4 regions of the Arthrobacter sp. 01N444 genome follow, and region 4 is predicted to be linked to each of the others. Evidence: riboswitches for the same ligand, from Rfam matches in the RefSeq annotation. Region 4 holds a riboswitch; each other region holds the start of a gene.
The links. A riboswitch is a leader RNA that binds a small molecule or an ion and turns the genes downstream of it on or off. The one in region 4 is predicted to bind S-adenosylmethionine.

Region 1 (4,227 bases), on a different contig from region 4:
GCCAGCAGGGCTTCAATGTCCAGGCTGTCCTCGAGCTCGTCGGCTTTGCGGTTCGCCTCGGCTTCGGTGCCGCCCACCACGAAGTGCATGCCCTGGAGGAACTTCACGTCATCCGGATGGCGGCCGGCGGCAACGGCCTGTTCCCGGACGGCCGCGGTGTACTTCGCGGCCACCTCGGTGCTCGGCGCGAGTGTGAAGGTGGCCTCGGCGTTGGCGGCGCAGAACTGCTGGCCGCGGCCGGAGCTCCCGGCCTGGAAAAGCACCGGGGTGCGTTGCGGTGAAGGGGCCGCGAGGTGGGGTCCGTCGATCGAGTACCGGGGCCCGCGGTGGTAGATCTTGCTGACTTTCTCCGGGTCCGCGTGGACCCCGGTCGCCTTGTCCCGGAGCAGCGCGTCGTCTTCCCAGGATCCTTCCCACAATTTGTAGGCGGCCTCGACGTATTCGTCCGCCCAGTCGTAGCGTTCGTCATGCTTGGTCAGCTCGGTGGCGTTGAAGTTCCGGTGCGCGTTTTCCAGCACGCTGGTGACGATGTTCCAGGCCACGCGGCCGCCGCTGATGTGGTCCAGCGTGGACATTTGCCGGGCGAACTGGAACGGATGGCTTTGAATCACCGACGACGTCGCGGCCAGCCCGATCTCCCGCGTTCCCGTGGCGAGCGCGGACAGCAGGATGAGGGGGTCGTTGGACGGCACCTGCAGGCCCTTTTTCAGCAGCGATGCCCACCCGCCGTCGTAGTCGCCGTAGAGACCGACGACGTCGGCGAAGAAGATCGCGTCAAACTTGGCGCCTTCGAGCTGGCGGGCCAGGTCGATCCAGAGCTGGAGTTCGTTGAACCGGTGCTGCTGGGCTTCCGGGCGCCGCCACTGGCCGCCCATGATGTGGCTGGACGTGTTCATCACGAAGGCGCTGATCAGCAGGCGCGGGCGGGGTCCGTCGAAACGGGTACTGGGCGTTGAAGTCATGGGGTGCTTTCCGCTGTGGGAGGTGGGACGAGGGTGCTGCCGGCGCTCAGAGGCGCTTGTCCAGGCGCCGGGCAACATAGGATCCGCCCAGCTGAACGATGGTGACCAGCAGGATCATCAGGACAATGGCGGTGATCATGAGCGGCGTTTCGTAGCGGTAATAGCCGTACCGGATGGCGAAGTCGCCGATTCCGCCGCCGCCCACCAGTCCGGCCATCGCCGAGTAGGAGATGAAGCTGACGGTCATGATGGTGATGGAGCTGACGAGTCCGGGCTTCGCCTCCACAATCAGGACGTCCCGGACGATCTGGGACCGGCTGGCGCCCATGGACCGTGCCGCTTCGACCACTCCGCCGCCGAGCTGGCTCAGGTTCTGTTCCACGAAGCGGGCGAAATACGGAATGGCGTTGAGGGTCAGCGGGACAATGACGGCGGCCGTGCCGATGGTCGTGCCGACAATGAACCTGGTCACGGGAATGATCGCGATCAGCAGGATCAGGAACGGGAACGAGCGGAGCAGGTTGACCAGCCCGTCCAGGACCCGGTGCAGCTTTGGCCTGTGCTTGAGCCCGTTGGGACCGATGGTGTAGAGCAGGACACCCAGCGGTGTCCCGAGCAGCACCGCCAGCGGGATGGCCACCAGCAGCATGGTGAGGGTCTGTCCCATGGCGACGCCGATTTCGGGCAGGACTTCCAGGATGCGGTCAAACATTGATCAGGCCCTCCGACGCGGCTGTGGTGTGGGTGCCCCTCCCGGAGCGGTCCAGCTGGATCTCATCGGAGACCAGGTAGCGGCCGATCGACGTCGCCGGGTGGAAACCGGGGCGCTGGAGTTCGGCGAGGTCGAGCTGCTCCACCACCCGGCCTTCTTCCATGACCGCGACGTTGTCCGCGATGGCCTTGATGACATTCATCTCGTGGGTGACCACCACGATTGTGATGCCGAATTCGGCGTTGACGTCGGCCAGGTATTGCAGGACCGATGACGTCGTCCGGGGATCCACGGCCGACGTCGGCTCGTCACAGAGCAGCACTTTGGGCCCGGTGGCAAGGGCGCGGGCGATCGCCACCCGCTGTTTCTGGCCCCCGGAGAGTTTGGCCGGATACGTTCCCGCTTTGTCGGCGAGGTCCACGATTTCCAGGGTTTCGGCGGCCCGCCGCCGGCGTTCCGCCTTCCCGACGCCGGCGAACTTCAGGGACAGCTCCACATTTTCCTGGGCTGTGAGGTTGTTGAGGAGATTGAAGTGCTGGAAAATCATGCCGATGTCATGCCGCTTGGTCCGGAGCTCGGCGTCGGACAGGGTCACCAGGTCCACGCCGTCCACCAGGACGCGGCCCGACGTCGGGCGCTCGAGGAGGTTGATGTTGCGCAGCAGCGTGGATTTGCCGGCGCCGGAGAACCCGATGATGCCCTGGATGGTGCCCCGCCTGATGTGCAGGCTGACGTCATCGACGGCCGTGAAAGGTCCCGCGGCCGAACCGAATGACGTGCTGACGTTCTGGATCTCGATCACAGGCCCCCACCTGCTCGGGGCCGCGGCGCTGCCGCTGTCTGCGTGTTCATGATTTCCTCCGGGCTCGCCCGAGGAAAGCCCTGGGTCCTGGCTTCCGGGCAGCGCTGAGCGAAGCCGGGGAGCCTCAGAACACAGTGGTTCTCCATCGGTCCTGGCGGTAGCACCGTCCTCAAAGGAGGGGGTTGCTGCGGCGTCACGGAGCCAGATCTCTCAGCCGCTCGGGATGGTTACGAGTCCATCTCACACGGCAGGAGGCCGGATACAGAAAAAGCCGGTCACATTTTGTAACCGACTCTTCCCGATCTGTTGATCGTCATTCCCGGGCCGTTAGATGCCCACGCGCCAGCCTTCGCGGGCGGGGCACGCGTTCACGACGACGTCCAGCCCGGCGGCCCTGGCCCGGTCCGTCGCGGCGTCGTCGAAGACGCCCAGCTGCAGCCAGACGGCCTTGGCGCCTACTGCGATGGCCTCGTCTATGACTGCGCCCACCCTGTGGGAGTTGACGAAGCAGTCCACGACGTCGATCGGGTGCTTCTCCGCCGGGATGTCAGACAGGGAACGGTACCCCTTCTCGCCGTGGACATCGTCGCCCGGAAGGTTGACCGGAATGATGGTCATGCCCATCCGGTCCCGGACATAGAGGGAGACCTCATACGCCGAGCGCCATTCGTTGGTGGTGAGGCCGACCACCGCCCACGTGCCTTTGGTTCGCATGAGGCGGTCAATGACTGCCGGATCGTTAACATGGGCCATGCATCAACCTTACTCCTGCGACCTTTCCGGGCAATTGTCGAATAAATGAATGATTTGGGTCGGACCCACGCCGGGTGAACGAATATTACGGCGCTCCCGGACGCCGATTTTGCGGAATCGTGCATCTGAAGTTCTAGTAGGTAGTGACCATCCCGAGCGGCCGAGAGACCTGGATCGATGACGCCGCAGCAACCCCCCGGTGACGTGGGACGACCATTCCCACGCCACCGCTCCGCCCTCCTTCGGTGAAATTCGAGGGAGCCGGAGCAACCAAGGGTGCTACTGCCAGGACCGATGGAGTGCAGCAATGACCCCTGAGAATTCTTCCGCTCTGCCCACCTTTGCCCGGCCTGCGTCCGAGGCATTCCCCCAAACCACTTCGGACGCGACGGCGAACGAAGCAGGGCTGCGTGACGCGCCCGGCTCCTCTCGCGGCTCTTCGGGATGGTCCCTGAACGAGTCCACGGACGGCGCAGTGCACGGCGTCCCCGCCGATGGGCCGGCGCGTCACCGCAGCACCACCTTCGGAAACCACCTTCCCCGGCACGGCGGCGCCGCGACCGCGGGAACTGTCCAGGCAGAGACGGTTGCGTTCTGGGAAACCCAGGCTCTCCGCCTCGACTGGGCGGACCTGCCCGGCGGCGCGACGGAGCAAACCAAGCCCTGGCACACCGCGCACCGCCGGGTCCCGGCCGACGTCGAGGCCGGCACCGGACCGCAGATCACCTGGTTCGAAGGGGGCAGGCTCAATGTCGCCTACAACTGCGTCGACCGCCACGTAGCGGCGGGGCGCGGAGACAAGGTGGCCCTGCACTTTGAGGGCGAGCCCGGCGACCGCCGTGCCGTCACCTACGCCGGACTCCAGCGCGAGGTCTCCAAAGCCGCAAATGCCCTCCTGGATCTCGGCATCACCAAGGGCGACCGGGTGGTCATCTACCTCCCCGTCATCCCCGAAACCGTGATCATCACCCTCGCAGTGGCCCGGATCGGTGCCATCC
Region 2 (4,227 bases), on a different contig from region 4:
CCGGCGCAACTGCCCGAGCATGTCGGGAGAGGGGTCCACGGCCACCGTGCCCAGTCCGCGTTCCGCCAAAAGGGAGGTGAACTTCCCGGTGCCCGCGCCAATGTCCGCGGCGTCCCTGGCCCCCGCCGGGACCAGCCAGTCGGCTGACTCCTGCGGATAGCCGGGGCGGACGCGCTCGTAGTGCTCCCCGCCGTCCTGGAAGCTTTGTCCGAGTTCCTGGCGCCGCACGCTGTGCAGCTTCGGTCCGCTGTGCAGTTTCGGTCCGCTGTGCGGCTTGACTCCGCTGTGGAGCCTGGGGCCGGCGCTTGCCACGTGCGATCTCCTTCGGGAAGGTCCTGCTGGTTTCAGATACCTTTCGAATTTACCGCACCCGCGCCGGGCCCCGATCCTGCCTAGCCGAGGGTGCAGGGCGCAGCGCCGGCGGTGCCCGGGGTGTTCGGCGCCCAGTGGGGATAGCTGCGGGTATCGTTGGCCGGCACCCAGCGGCCGGCATCCACCACGTAATCCCAGCCGAGTCCGTTCTGCCGCAGCTGCTGCAGGCCGGCCAGCAGGCGTTCGGCGTCCTCAAGCCGTGAGCCGAGGCCGAAGCTGGCCCGCAGGGAGCCGGCGGGCAGGCCGAGCCGCTTGAGCAGCGGGTGGGCGCAGAAGCGGCCGTCGCGCAGGCCAATGCCGTGTTCGGCCGACAGGTAGGCGGCCACCAGTCCGGCGTCGTAGCCCTCCACGGAAAAGTTCACGACGCCGATCGTGCCGGTGTCCGGCTGATCCCCTCCAGCGGAAGAAGCAGGGGAAGAATCGGAAGCCGAATCGGCAAAGATCCGGTGCACGGTTACTCCCTCGATGCCCTGGAGGCCCTCGACGAGGAAGGACCGGATGGCGTCCTCGTGGGCCTGCCACTGCTCCGGGTCCAGGGCCGCAATGACCTGGGTGGCGCGGGCGAGGGCCGCCGCGCCGAGGACGTTCGGCGAGCCGCCCTCGTGCCGGGCAGGTCCCGTGGTCCAGCTGACGGAGTCGAGCCGGGCATCGCGGACCGCGCCGCCGCCGGCCAGGTGCGGGGTGCCGGCGTCGAGCCAGTCCGTCCGCCCCACCAGCACGCCGGCGCCGAACGGGGCGTACAGCTTGTGCCCCGAGAAGGCGAGGTAATCGACGTCGTCCGCGGCGATATTGATCCGCCGGTGCGGGGCGAGCTGCGCGGCGTCGACAACGATCCTGGCGCCGTATTCGTGCGCCAGTGCGGCCAGGGTCCGGATCGGGAGGATCTCCCCGGTGACGTTGGAGGCGCCGGTGACGGCCAGCAGGCTGACGCCGCCGCGGGCGAGTTCGTCGCGCAGGCGGTCCACGGTGGCCGCGAGGGTGGCGGCGGCCACGACGCTGCGGTGCGGGACATTCTGCCAAGGCAGGAGGTTGGCATGGTGTTCGATGTCGAGGTAGAGGACCTCGCCCGCGGGCCGCCCGTCGCGCAGCGGCAGGCAGCCGGCCAGCAGGTTCAGGGAATCGGTGGTGTTGCGCGTGAAGATCACGGAATCGCCGGGCCGGCCGCCCACGAAGTCCCGCACGATGTCCCGGGCGTTCTCGTAGACGGAGGTGCTGATCTGTGATGCGTAGCCGGCGCCGCGGTGCACGCTTGCGTAGTACGGCAGGATTTCGTTCAGGTAGGCCGAGACCACGGAGAGGGCCGGTGCGGAGGCGCCGTAGTCGAGGTTGGCGTAGCGCGCGTGGCCGCCGGTGATCAGCGGGGCCTGGATTTCGGCCCCGGTGACGGCTGCCAGCGGGCGGGCCGCGAGGGCAAGCCGTGCATGGAATTCAGGGGCAACGGGGAAAATGGCAGTTGTCATGGGACCTCACTCGAACAGGACCCCACACCGTGGGAATCCGCGCTTGCCGGGTCCGTTCCGGACCGGCCAGGTCGTCACCCGGGGCACCCCACCGCGACTGGAGGGTTGCCGGCCAGCAAACCGGGGTTTAGCGCTGGCACTCGTGACCTGCATCGAGCGTAGGACATCGGCGCAGCCGGGGAAAAGGCGGCCGCCGATTGTGAAGCGGAATATTACGGGCGCGGATCAGTTGTTCGGGTGGGCCTGAAAGAGGTCGTCGAGTCCGGGGTTGAGCCGCTTGAGGACTTCCGAGTGCAGGATCGAATTGGTGGCCAGGGCGTTGCCGCCGAAGGGGCCGTCCTCGCCTTCGAGCGAGGTGAAGCGGCCGCCGGCCTCGGTCACAATCGGCACCAGGGCGGCCATGTCGTAGAGATTCAGCTCGGGTTCGCAGGCGATGTCCACGGCGCCCTCGGCCACGAGGCAGTACGACCAGAAGTCACCGTAGGCGCGGGTCCGCCACACTTCCTCGGTCAGGCCCAGGAACTCATCCAGGTTCCCGCGTTCCTTCCAGCCGCCAAGGCTGGAGTAGGACAGCGAGGCGTCCTCGAGATTGGAGACGTTGGATACCTTCAACCGTGTGGCGGCGGCGAGCGAGCGGCCCGTGTAGGCGCCCGCACCCTTGGCGGCCCACCAGCGCTTGCCCAGTGCCGGCGCGCTGACGACGCCGACCACCGGCTCGCCCTCATCGACGAGGGCGATCAGGGTGGCCCAGACCGGGACGCCGCGGACAAAGTTCTTCGTGCCGTCGATCGGGTCGATGATCCACCGGCGGGAACCGTGGCCCGAGCTGCCGAACTCTTCGCCCAGGACCGCGTCACGCGGACGTGACCGGGAGAGCTGGCCGCGGATGGCCTCTTCCGCGGATTTGTCGGCATCGGTGACGGGTGTGAGGTCGGGCTTCGTCTCGATCCGAAGGTCGAGCGCCTTGAAGCGGCTCATGGTCTGGGAATCGACCGAATCTGCCAGTACATGGGCAAGGCGCAGGTCATCGTTGTAGCTCGAAGCGGGTTGGCTCATGGTTCCAAACTACCGTCAAACCGGGCTGCCGGGCGGGAGGCCGCGGCACGGCGCCGCCGCCCCGTTGCGGGTCCGGCTAGGAGACGGTGCCCAGTTCCTTGGTTTCCTGCGCTTCCATCCGCGGGTCCGTGCCCAGCAGCCGGCGCAGGGACGCGAGCCTGGCCGGTCCCGAGGGCCCCGCGTGCCCGGCCGCAACCCATTTGTCGACGCCGCAGTTGACGGCGGTGGAGTCATGCTTGCAGCCGCGTTCGCAATCATCGGTGCCCGGTTCCAGGTCCGGGAAGGAACGCAGGATCCGGTCCGGGTCCACGTGGGCCAGGCCGAAGGACCGGATGCCGGGGGTGTCGATGATCCAGCTGCCGGCCGGGGCATCGTTGACTTTGAGCGCCAGTGCCGAGGAGGACGTGTGGCGGCCGCGGCCGGTTACCGCGTTCACGCCTCCCGTGGCCCGCTCGGCCCCGGTCAGGGCGTTGACCATGGTGGACTTGCCGACGCCGGAATGGCCCAGCATCACGGTGACCTTGCCGTCGAGGTAGTCGCGCAGCTGGGATACCGCGTCCTTGTCGAGCCGGGCGGAGAGCCCGTCGTCGGAGCGGGCGTCGATGCCGGAAGCGGCGGAGTCGGCGGTCTTGGAGATGATGACGGGGAAGTCGAGGTGCTGGTAGTTGGACAGCAGCTCGGCGGGATCCTTGACGTCTGCCTTGGTGACGAGCAGCAGCGGCTCAATGCCGGCGTCGTATGCGGCCACCAGCGCGCGGTCGATGAAACCGGTCCGCGGCTCGGGGTTGGCGGCGGCGACCACCACCACCAGCTGGTCGGCGTTGGCCACGACGGCACGTTCGATCGGGTCCGTGTCGTCGGCGCTGCGGCGCAGCAGCGTCTTGCGGTCCTGGATCCTGACCAGCCGCGCCAGGGTGTCGGGCTCGCCGGTGACATCCCCGACCAGGGAGACGAAGTCGCCGGCAACCACCGGGTTGCGGCGCAGTTCCCGGGCCCGGGCAGCGATGATCTTGCGTTCGTCCGCGGTCCCCTCGCCGACGACGGCGGTGTAGCGGCCGCGGTCAACGGTGATGATGCGTCCGGTGACGGCATCGTCGTAGCTGGGCCGGTCCTTGGTGCGGGGCCGTGTGCCCTTCTTGTTCGGCCGGATCCGGACGTCGGACTCGTCCCAGGAATCAGTGCTGCGTGCCACCGGCGGTGTCCTCATCTGGGGCGGGTCCCTGGGCCAGCATCGCTTCCCAGAGTTGCGGGAAATCGGGCATGGTCTTGGCCGTGGTTGCGATGTCCTCGACTTCCACGCCGGCTACGGCAAGGCCGAGGATGGCGCCGGCGGTTGCCA
Region 3 (4,227 bases), on a different contig from region 4:
CCGCGGGACGGCGGCAGCGCGAGACCGGGATCGACGTCATCCTGCTCGACCGCGGCTACGACAGTGAAGTCGGCGAGCGCGCCCCGTGGCTCCTGCTCGGCGCCAAGACCCTTTCCTACGCCGTGAACATGGCGGCGCTGCGCTACGCCCACCGGCAGGGCGCCGACGACGTCATCTTCACGTCCGCGGATGGCCGGGTGCTGGAAGGTCCGACGTCGACCGTTCTGCTGGCCCACCTGGAAACCTTGGACGACGGCGCCGGCGGCGTCCGCACCATCCGGCGGCTCATCACGCCCCAGCTGGACAGCGGCATCCTGCCCGGCACATCACAGGGCGCCCTGTTCACCGCCGCCAAGGCCGCCGGCTGGGAGCTGGGTTACGGCCCGCTGGAGCCGAAGGACCTGCTGGACGCCGACGCGGTCTGGCTGATCTCCAGCATCCGGCTCCTGGCCCCGGTCAACCACATCGACGGGCAGGAAATCGGCACCCCGGAACTCCGGCGCCAACTCACGGCCGAACTCAACGCCCTCTTCGCGACCATCGAATAGCAACGCGGGGTCAGTTACGGCCCATCCCATGTCCCCGGATGGGCCGTAAGTGACCCCGCGTTGGTGTTGCGCTCACCCCAGGGCGTCCGCGGGCACTGCCGGGCACAGGCGGAACGAGGCCGGGTTGAACGCCGGGAGCATGAACGTTGCGAGCACGGCGTCGAGCATTTCCGGGGCCCAGGTGCTGTTCTCCCCCAGGGTCGCGCAGACACCCAGCACCACGGGCGTTCCGTCGGTGCGGCGGCGGATCTGGACCTGGACCGGCCCGGTCAGCCCGAGCGTGCGGACGGCGGCCAGGCCCAGCTTGCGCACATCCCCGGCCTGGTTCGCCGGCACCCTGCGGCTGACCTCGTCGCTGCCGGCGCGTCCATACGGAGTCCTGGTCTTCTCGAGGACCACCGCCACCGGCGCCATCGCGTTGCGTGCCGGGGTGCCGAACACCAGGCACACATAGTCGGCGCCCGGGATAAATTCCTGGACCAGTTGCCCCGCCGGCATGTTCTTCCAGCTAACGGAGTCGGTTCCGGCCAGCAGGTGGATACCATGGGAGCCTTTGAAGACCCGCGGCTTGACCACCACGGGGCCGCTGAGGCCGGCGAGGGAAGCCGGCGCGGCGGCGAGGTCGCCCGGAACCGCGAACCGGGGCACCGGGATGCCGGTGGCTTGCAGCGCCCAGGTGGTGAACAGGTGGTCGTTGGCGAGGGCCACCGCGGCGGGGTCGGCCACGATGATCCGCACGTCCTGGGCGAATCCCGCGCGGGCCGCGGCCAGGACCGGGAGTTCCACGGTGAGGGTCGGAATGATGACGTTGATGGCTTCGCGGTCCACCACCCGGCGCAGGTCCAGGACCATGTCCGGGTTCGTCGCCGGCAGGAGCCTGACCGCGGCGGCGGGAGCCTCCCCGGCCTGGCGGGTGTCGGCACGGGCGTCGGAGCCGAGGTACGGGAGGCCCCGGGCTTCGAGCTGGGCCGCGACGGCCCGTCCGGCGGCGCTTGTAATCCCGGTAACGAGTATGCGCGGGCCCACGATTGCTCCATTCCGCCGTCACCGGCCGGACCGCGGCTGCGGCTCCGACCGTTCCAGCCACCGATTCCCAGACAGCTTGTTGATGGACAGACGAGTCGATTCCGGGACTGCTTGATTCGCACATTGCTCGAATCACCTGCAGCTCCGGCCGACTCGTCGGACCTAATCCCCCCCAGTAAACGGCGAATCGTCCCGGCAGACACGAGTGGGCTGTACCCGAAACTGGAGCCCGCCACTACTCGCCCGGGCCGCGGTCCGGTTACGGAACATGACGACGGCGGCGGTGCGGGCCGGCGTCGCAGGTGTTACGTTTTTGGGGAGTAATGAGAACCGGTGCCAAGCCCTGACTGGCCGGTCGGCAACCCTCCCTTTCGCGGCGGGGTGCCTCAGGTGAATACTCGGCATTCGAGAATTCGAGCTGCAAGCGTGAAAGAGGAGATCCGTCGTGCCCGACACGTCAATACCCACAACAGCCGCACCCGGCACAGCACCCGGTTCAGCATCCGGGGGCGAGGAGAGGCTGGCCTACCGCCTGTTCACCGGGGCGGATGACCGCGCCTTTTGCGAGCGGGTGTCAGCCGCCCTGGCCGAGGGCTACGTGCTGCATGGAAGCCCCGCCGCCAGCTTCAACGGAAGCACCGTGATCGTGGCGCAGGCGCTGGTCCTGCCGGCCGCGATTGCCAGTGCGGACGCCGCCGTGGCCAATGCGGTTGATGAGCTCGACGCCGACGAATTTGGCGCCGACGGGGCCTTCGCGGGCCACGCATGAGCTACGCCGGAGACGTCAGCCCGCAGGAGGCGTGGGCCAAGCTGGAGGCCGGAGCCATCCTGGTGGATGTCCGGACCGAGGGCGAATGGGCCCACATCGGCATCCCGGACACCGCGGCCGCGGGCGAGAGCCGCAACGATCCGCTCTTCATCCAGTGGAACCTCGCCGGCGGCACGCCGAACCCGCACTTCGTGGAACAGCTAAGGCAGCAGGCGCCGGAGGACACCGCCGTCGAACTGGTGTTCCTTTGCCGTTCCGGGGCCCGGTCGATCGCGGCCGCGACGGCCGCGACGGCCGCCGGCTACACCTCGTACAACGTCCTTGAGGGCTTCGAAGGCGAGACCGACCGCTTTGGCGAACGCACCGTCAATGGCTGGAAGAACCGCGGCCTGCCCACCAACCTCGGAAAGATCTAAGTGACTTTCAATCCCGACGCCGCCGGCTGGGCGGCCGACACCCAGGCCGTCCGTGGCGGCCTTGACCGCACCGGCTTCCAGGAAACCACCGAGCCGATCTTCCTCAACTCAGGATTCGTCTACGAGTCCGCGGCTGCCGCCGAGCGCGCCTTCACCGGTGAGGACGAGCGCTTCGTCTACTCCCGCTACGGCAACCCCTCCGTCGCCACCTTCCAGGAGCGGCTCCGGCTGCTCGAGGGAACGGAGGCGTGTTTCGCGACGGCGTCCGGCATGTCCGCCGTCTTCACCGCCCTGGGCGCGCTGTTGGCGGCCGGCGACCGGGTGGTCGCGGCCCGCTCGCTGTTCGGCTCGTGCTTCGTGATCCTCAACGAAATCCTGCCGCGCTGGGGTGTCGAGACGGTCTTCGTGGACGGCCCGGACCTGGAGCAGTGGAAATCCGCGCTGTCCGAGCCGACCACGGCGGTGTTCTTCGAGTCGCCGTCGAACCCGATGCAGGAAATCGTGGACATCGCCGCCGTGAGCAAACTGGCGCACGCGGCCGGCGCCACGGTGGTGGTTGACAACGTCTTCGCCACCCCGCTGCTCCAGCGCTGCGGCGACCTCGGCGCGGACGTGGTGGTCTACTCCGGCACCAAGCACATCGACGGCCAGGGCCGCGTCCTGGGCGGGGCCATCCTGGGCACCAAGGAATTCATCGACGGGCCCGTCAAGCAGCTCATGCGGCACACCGGTCCGGCGCTTTCGGCGTTCAACGCCTGGGTGCTCACCAAGGGCCTGGAGACCATGGCCCTGCGCGTCAACCATTCCTCGGCCTCCGCGCTGCGGCTGGCCGAATGGCTCGAGGGACAGCCCGCGGTCGGCTGGGTAAAGTACCCGCTGCTGCCGTCCCACCCGCAGTACCCGCTCGCAGGGCAGCAGATGAAGGCCGGCGGGACCGTGCTCACCCTGGAGCTGCAGCCCTCCCCCGGGCGCACGGCGAAGCAGGCCGCGTTCGCACTCCTGGACGCGCTGCGGATCATCGACATCTCCAACAACCTGGGCGATGCCAAGACGCTCATCACGCACCCGGCCACCACCACGCACCGCGCGATGGGCCCGGAAGGCCGCGCGGCGATCGGGCTCAGCGACGGCGTGGTCCGGCTGTCGGTGGGCCTGGAGGATGTGGAGGACCTGATCCGCGACCTCGGCCAGGCGCTCAAGCAGGTCTAGGTGTACTGCCCAGGGACGTTGGTTCGGTGAATGTGATGACTCGCTGGAGTCGTTGACCTAAAGGTGAGGACCTCCGGTTGCACAGTGGAGTTGCTTAGACAACCGCTGCAGCGACCAGGAGGTCCTCGTGTCCCACGCTAATGCCGCTTTGACTCCACGCCAACGTTTGCGCGTCGCGCGTCTGGTCGTAGACCACGGCTGGCCGGTGTCCCGGGCTGCCGAGCAGTTCAATTGCTCCTGGCCCACGGCCAAACGGTGG
Region 4 (4,227 bases):
ATCTGGCCTACCGGCCAGGCATCCCCCTGACGCACGCGGTGTGGCGCGCCGGTGTGGCGCAGCCGGTCCGTTAGCGGGCCGGTCCGCTGACCTGGCTGGCTCCGGCTCCGGACGGGCCGCCCTAGAACATCATGGGCGGTGCGTCGAGGACGGTCTCGTCCACGCGCCTCTTCTCCCACTGCGTGAAGGGCTTGTCGAGCTCGTACTTGCCGTGCGAAGTGCGCAGCAGGGTGCGGACCTCGGCGTTCTCGGGGTTATTCAGGGACTCGAAATATTCCACCGACCAGTGGAACCAGCGCATGCAGAACAGCCGCATGGTCAATCCGTGCGTCACAAACAGCGCGTTCGGGGCATAGCCGGGCCGGGACCAGTGCCGGTGCAGGGTTTCCATGAAGGAAGAAATCCTGTCATACACATCGGAACCGGACTCGCCCTCGCGGAAGCGGTAGAAGAAGTGCCCGTAGGCGTTGCGGAGCTCCTTCTGGTCCTCGATGTCGCCGGCGATCTGAAAGTTGGCCCAGTCCTGTTCGCGCAGGCGCGGTTCCTCGATCACCCGCTCCACGAGCGGGCCGAGATTCAGCGCCTCGAGGGTCTGGTAGGCGCGCAGGTAGGGGGAGACGTAGACGCACACCGGGCGGCCGTCCAGCTGGCGCCGGACCTCCTCCCCGGCCGCGGTGGCCTGCTCCAGGCCCAGCGCGGTCAACGGGATCCGGTAGTCCGGAACACGGTTGTAGATCGAGGTGTCGGCATTGGCGGCAGACTGGCCGTGCCGGATCATGATGATTTTCCGGGGCGCACTCATAATCCCCAAGCATAGGGCTCCCAAAAAGCCGGGGGTGCCGGCGCGGCCGGCACCACGCGGGCACCAGCAAACTATCGGCAAGTGCAGGCAAGATAGAACCATGTTGGTTCCCTCCCGCCGTCGGTTGCGGTTCGAAGTGTTGATTGTCCTGGGGTTGTCGCTCGGGCAGTCCGCGATCTACTCCCTGGTGCAGTTGCTGGACAAGATGACCACGGCGCCGCTGGCCCAGGGGACATCCACCCTGAACCGCTCACAGAGCGCACGCGAATACTTCGACCTCACCTACCAGTTGCTGGACATCATCTTCGCCCTGGTCCCGGTGGCCCTCGTGATCTATTTCCTCACCGAACACTGGCCGGCCGGTGAGCGCGGAACCTCGGCGTTCCGAAGGATCGGCTTCGACTTCGCCCGGCCCGGCAAGGACCTCCTGCAGGGTCTCGGACTCGCCGCGCTCATCGGCATTCCGTCCCTGGGGCTCTACGCCGCCGGCCGGGCGCTGGGGATCACGACGGCGATCATCCCCAGTGCCCTGGACGCGTACTGGTGGACCGTGCCGGTGCTGGTCCTGTCCGCGATCCGGCACGCGGTGGTCGAGGAAGTGATTGTGGTGGCGTACCTGCTGGACCGGCTCGGGAAACTGGGCTGGAGCGTGCCGGCGGCCATCGCCGCCAGCGCCCTGCTCCGCGGCAGCTATCACCTGTACCAGGGGTTCGGGCCGTTCATCGGCAACGCGGTGATGGGCGTCGTCTTCGCGCTGGTCTACATCCGGACCAAACGGGTGATGCCGCTGGTGATCGCCCACGCCATCCTGGACACCGTGGCGTTCGTGGGGTTCAGCCTGTTCGGCAAGGCCGTGGGCTTGGGCTGAGTTCCCCGCAAAGCAAGGCGGGGTCCCTTCGGGCCCATCCGGAGCCCCCGGACGGGCGCGAAGTGGCCTCGCGTTGCTTTTAGGAGCAGGCCTTAAATGATCTCGGCCGCCGTCTCCTAGGTGACATCGTTGGCACCTAAGAGATGGCGGCCGAAGCGTGGGGCAGGTGGAGCGTTAGATCGTGACCGCTCCGGAGGCGGTCTCGAAGGTGACAGAGAGGATGCCGGGAGTACCGTGCGGCGCGATCCAGTTCACGGCGACGTCTTCGAGCGGCTTTTCAACCGGTTCGCCCAGCCACTCCGTGACGCGCTCGGCCGAACCGGCAATGGTCAGTGCGGACATCTTGACATCGCTCGCGTAGGCGTTGGACGGGTGCAACTCCGGGTCGCCCTCCCACTTGAGCATGTATGGCACCTGGGGGTCGGCGATGAGCCCCAGGATGCCGATCTGCTTCCAGACCAATTCGCGGCCGTCGGGAAACTTCCGGTTGCCGTTGACGGCGGCGCGGCCGAGCCGCTCCTCGAACGGGGCCAGGTCGTCAACCTCGACGCACCAGCCCATCCAGCCGCCGCCGGCCTCGGAGCGTGCCCGGACGGCCTGGCCGAACGGGGCCTTGTCGGAGGCCGGGTGGTTCAGGACCTCCACGACTTCCAGGTACTTGTGTCCCGCGAGCGGGATAATCATGTTGCGTGTCCCGAAACGGGGGTGCACTCCACCCTTCACGGCTTCAACGCCGAGGGCAGACGCAATACGTTCAGTGGTGGCTGCCAAGCCATCGTGTTCACAGGCGTAAGAGACGTGATCCATGCGCATGCCATCATCTTGGCACTTTGTGATGGACCTCTCAGCTTAGGCTCCCCTAACCGTCATGGGACGTCCTGGGGCGCGGAACGCGGCGCCCCGGATGCTCCGTCACGGCGGCCGTCTTCATCTTCGTCACAAAGCTATCCAGGGCTCCGCCGCCATTCCTACACTGAAGTCAGGTCATGAGTGCCAGTGCACAGCCCCGGCTTGCTGGCCGGCAACCCTCGTATCGCGGTGGGGTGCCCCGGGTGAAGACCTGGCCGTCCGGCGCCCGCCGGAGGGCAAGCGCGGCGCCTGTTCCGGTTCGGGCCGAAAGCCCAGGCCGGTGCTGTGCCCAGTGACTCGAGGAGCACCAATGTCCAACGCCTGGTCCTTTGAAACCCGCCAGATCCACGCCGGCCAGGAGCCGGACAGCGCCACCGGCGCGCGTTCCCTGCCTATCTACCAGACGACGTCGTTCGTGTTCCCCAGCGCCGAAAGCGCCGCGAACCGCTTTGCGCTCGCCGAGCTCGCGCCCATCTACACCCGGATCGGCAACCCGACCCAGGACGCCGTCGAACAGCGCGTCGCCAGCCTGGAAGGCGGTCTCGCGGCGCTGCTGCTCAGCTCCGGCCAGGCCGCCGAGACGTTCGCCATCCTCAATATCGCCGAGGCCGGGGACCATGTGGTGGCCAGCCCCAGCCTCTATGGCGGAACCTACAACCTGCTCGCGCACACGCTGAAGAAGTTCGGCATCTCCGTGACCTTCGTGGCGGACCCGGACAACCTGGACCAGTGGCGGGACGCCGTCCAGCCCAACACCAAGCTGTTCTTCGGCGAAGTGGTCTCCAACCCCCGCCAGGACGTCCTGGACATCGAGGGCGTCTCCCGGGTGGCGCACGAGGCCGGCGTGCCGCTGGTTGTCGACAACACGCTCTCCACCCCCTACCTGATCCGGCCGATCGAGTGGGGCGCGGACATCGTGGTCCATTCCGCCACCAAGTACCTGGGCGGGCACGGCGCCGCGATCGCCGGCGTGATCGTGGACTCCGGCAACTTCGACTTCGGGAAGGACCCGGAGCGGTTCCCCGGCTTCAACACCCCCGACCCCACCTACAACGGCCTGGTCTACGCCCGCGACCTCGGAGCGGGCGGCGCGCTGGGCGCGAATCTCTCCTACATCCTCAAGGCCCGGGTCCAGCTCCTGCGCGACCTCGGCTCCGCGGTGTCCCCGTTCAACGCGTTCCTCATCGCCCAGGGCATCGAAACGCTGAGCCTGCGCGTCGAGCGCCACGTGGCCAACGCCACGAAGGTGGCGCAATGGCTGGAGGGGCGGGACGACGTCGAATCGGTCGCCTACGCCGGGCTGCCGTCCAGCCCCTGGTACGAGCGCGGCCGCAAGTACGGGCCCAAGGGGACCGGCGCCGTCGTGGCGTTCAACATTGCCGGGGGAGCGGAGGCCGGCAAGCGGTTCGTCGATGCCCTCGAACTGCACTCGCACGTCGCGAACATCGGCGATGTCCGGTCGCTCGTGATCCATCCGGCGTCGACCACACACAGCCAGCTCTCGCCCGAACAGCAGGTGATCGCCGGGGTGAACCCCGGGCTGGTGAGGCTTTCGGTGGGACTGGAGCACATTGACGACATCCTCGCGGACCTCGACGCCGGATTCCGCGCGGCCAAGTCCGTCTAGGCCGAAGCCCACGCCGAATTTCCCCACCTTTGCGGGCATGACACCGGGAATCGCCGGCACTTCGGGGCGACCCGCCGGCCA

Region 1: another riboswitch for S-adenosylmethionine. It lies ahead of AC1DKN_RS08820 (methionine ABC transporter ATP-binding protein); the one in region 4 lies ahead of AC1DKN_RS13795 (bifunctional o-acetylhomoserine/o-acetylserine sulfhydrylase).
Region 2: another riboswitch for S-adenosylmethionine. It lies ahead of AC1DKN_RS11305 (aminotransferase class V-fold PLP-dependent enzyme); the one in region 4 lies ahead of AC1DKN_RS13795 (bifunctional o-acetylhomoserine/o-acetylserine sulfhydrylase).
Region 3: another riboswitch for S-adenosylmethionine. It lies ahead of AC1DKN_RS15210 (DUF1737 domain-containing protein); the one in region 4 lies ahead of AC1DKN_RS13795 (bifunctional o-acetylhomoserine/o-acetylserine sulfhydrylase).

The regions. Positions count from the first base shown of each region.
Region 1 covers NZ_JBFTRB010000005.1:247,006-251,232, forward strand. The annotation lists gene AC1DKN_RS08810 (LLM class flavin-dependent oxidoreductase) at 1-962, opposite strand, end outside; gene AC1DKN_RS08815 (methionine ABC transporter permease) at 1,009-1,674, opposite strand; gene AC1DKN_RS08820 (methionine ABC transporter ATP-binding protein) at 1,667-2,476, opposite strand; SAM riboswitch class I at 2,616-2,706, opposite strand; gene AC1DKN_RS08825 (CoA-binding protein) at 2,804-3,229, opposite strand; gene acs (acetate--CoA ligase) at 3,537-4,227, shown strand, end outside.
Region 2 covers NZ_JBFTRB010000008.1:21,518-25,744, reverse strand. The annotation lists gene AC1DKN_RS11310 (class I SAM-dependent methyltransferase) at 1-255, opposite strand, end outside; gene AC1DKN_RS11305 (aminotransferase class V-fold PLP-dependent enzyme) at 393-1,832, opposite strand; SAM riboswitch class IV at 1,867-1,980, opposite strand; gene hisN (histidinol-phosphatase) at 2,058-2,888, opposite strand; gene rsgA (ribosome small subunit-dependent GTPase A) at 2,965-4,080, opposite strand; gene aroA (3-phosphoshikimate 1-carboxyvinyltransferase) at 4,064-4,227, opposite strand, start outside.
Region 3 covers NZ_JBFTRB010000014.1:16,760-20,986, forward strand. The annotation lists gene AC1DKN_RS15200 (aminodeoxychorismate lyase) at 1-548, shown strand, start outside; gene AC1DKN_RS15205 (ATP-grasp domain-containing protein) at 621-1,574, opposite strand; SAM riboswitch class IV at 1,894-2,007, shown strand; gene AC1DKN_RS15210 (DUF1737 domain-containing protein) at 2,035-2,343, shown strand; gene AC1DKN_RS15215 (rhodanese-like domain-containing protein) at 2,340-2,759, shown strand; gene AC1DKN_RS15220 (O-succinylhomoserine sulfhydrylase) at 2,760-3,968, shown strand; gene AC1DKN_RS15225 (IS481 family transposase) at 4,096-4,227, shown strand, end outside.
Region 4 covers NZ_JBFTRB010000011.1:99,809-104,035, reverse strand. The annotation lists gene AC1DKN_RS13815 (amidohydrolase family protein) at 1-74, shown strand, start outside; gene AC1DKN_RS13810 (histidine phosphatase family protein) at 122-802, opposite strand; gene AC1DKN_RS13805 (CPBP family intramembrane glutamic endopeptidase) at 903-1,670, shown strand; gene AC1DKN_RS13800 (VOC family protein) at 1,845-2,483, opposite strand; SAM riboswitch class IV at 2,653-2,768, shown strand; gene AC1DKN_RS13795 (bifunctional o-acetylhomoserine/o-acetylserine sulfhydrylase) at 2,830-4,146, shown strand.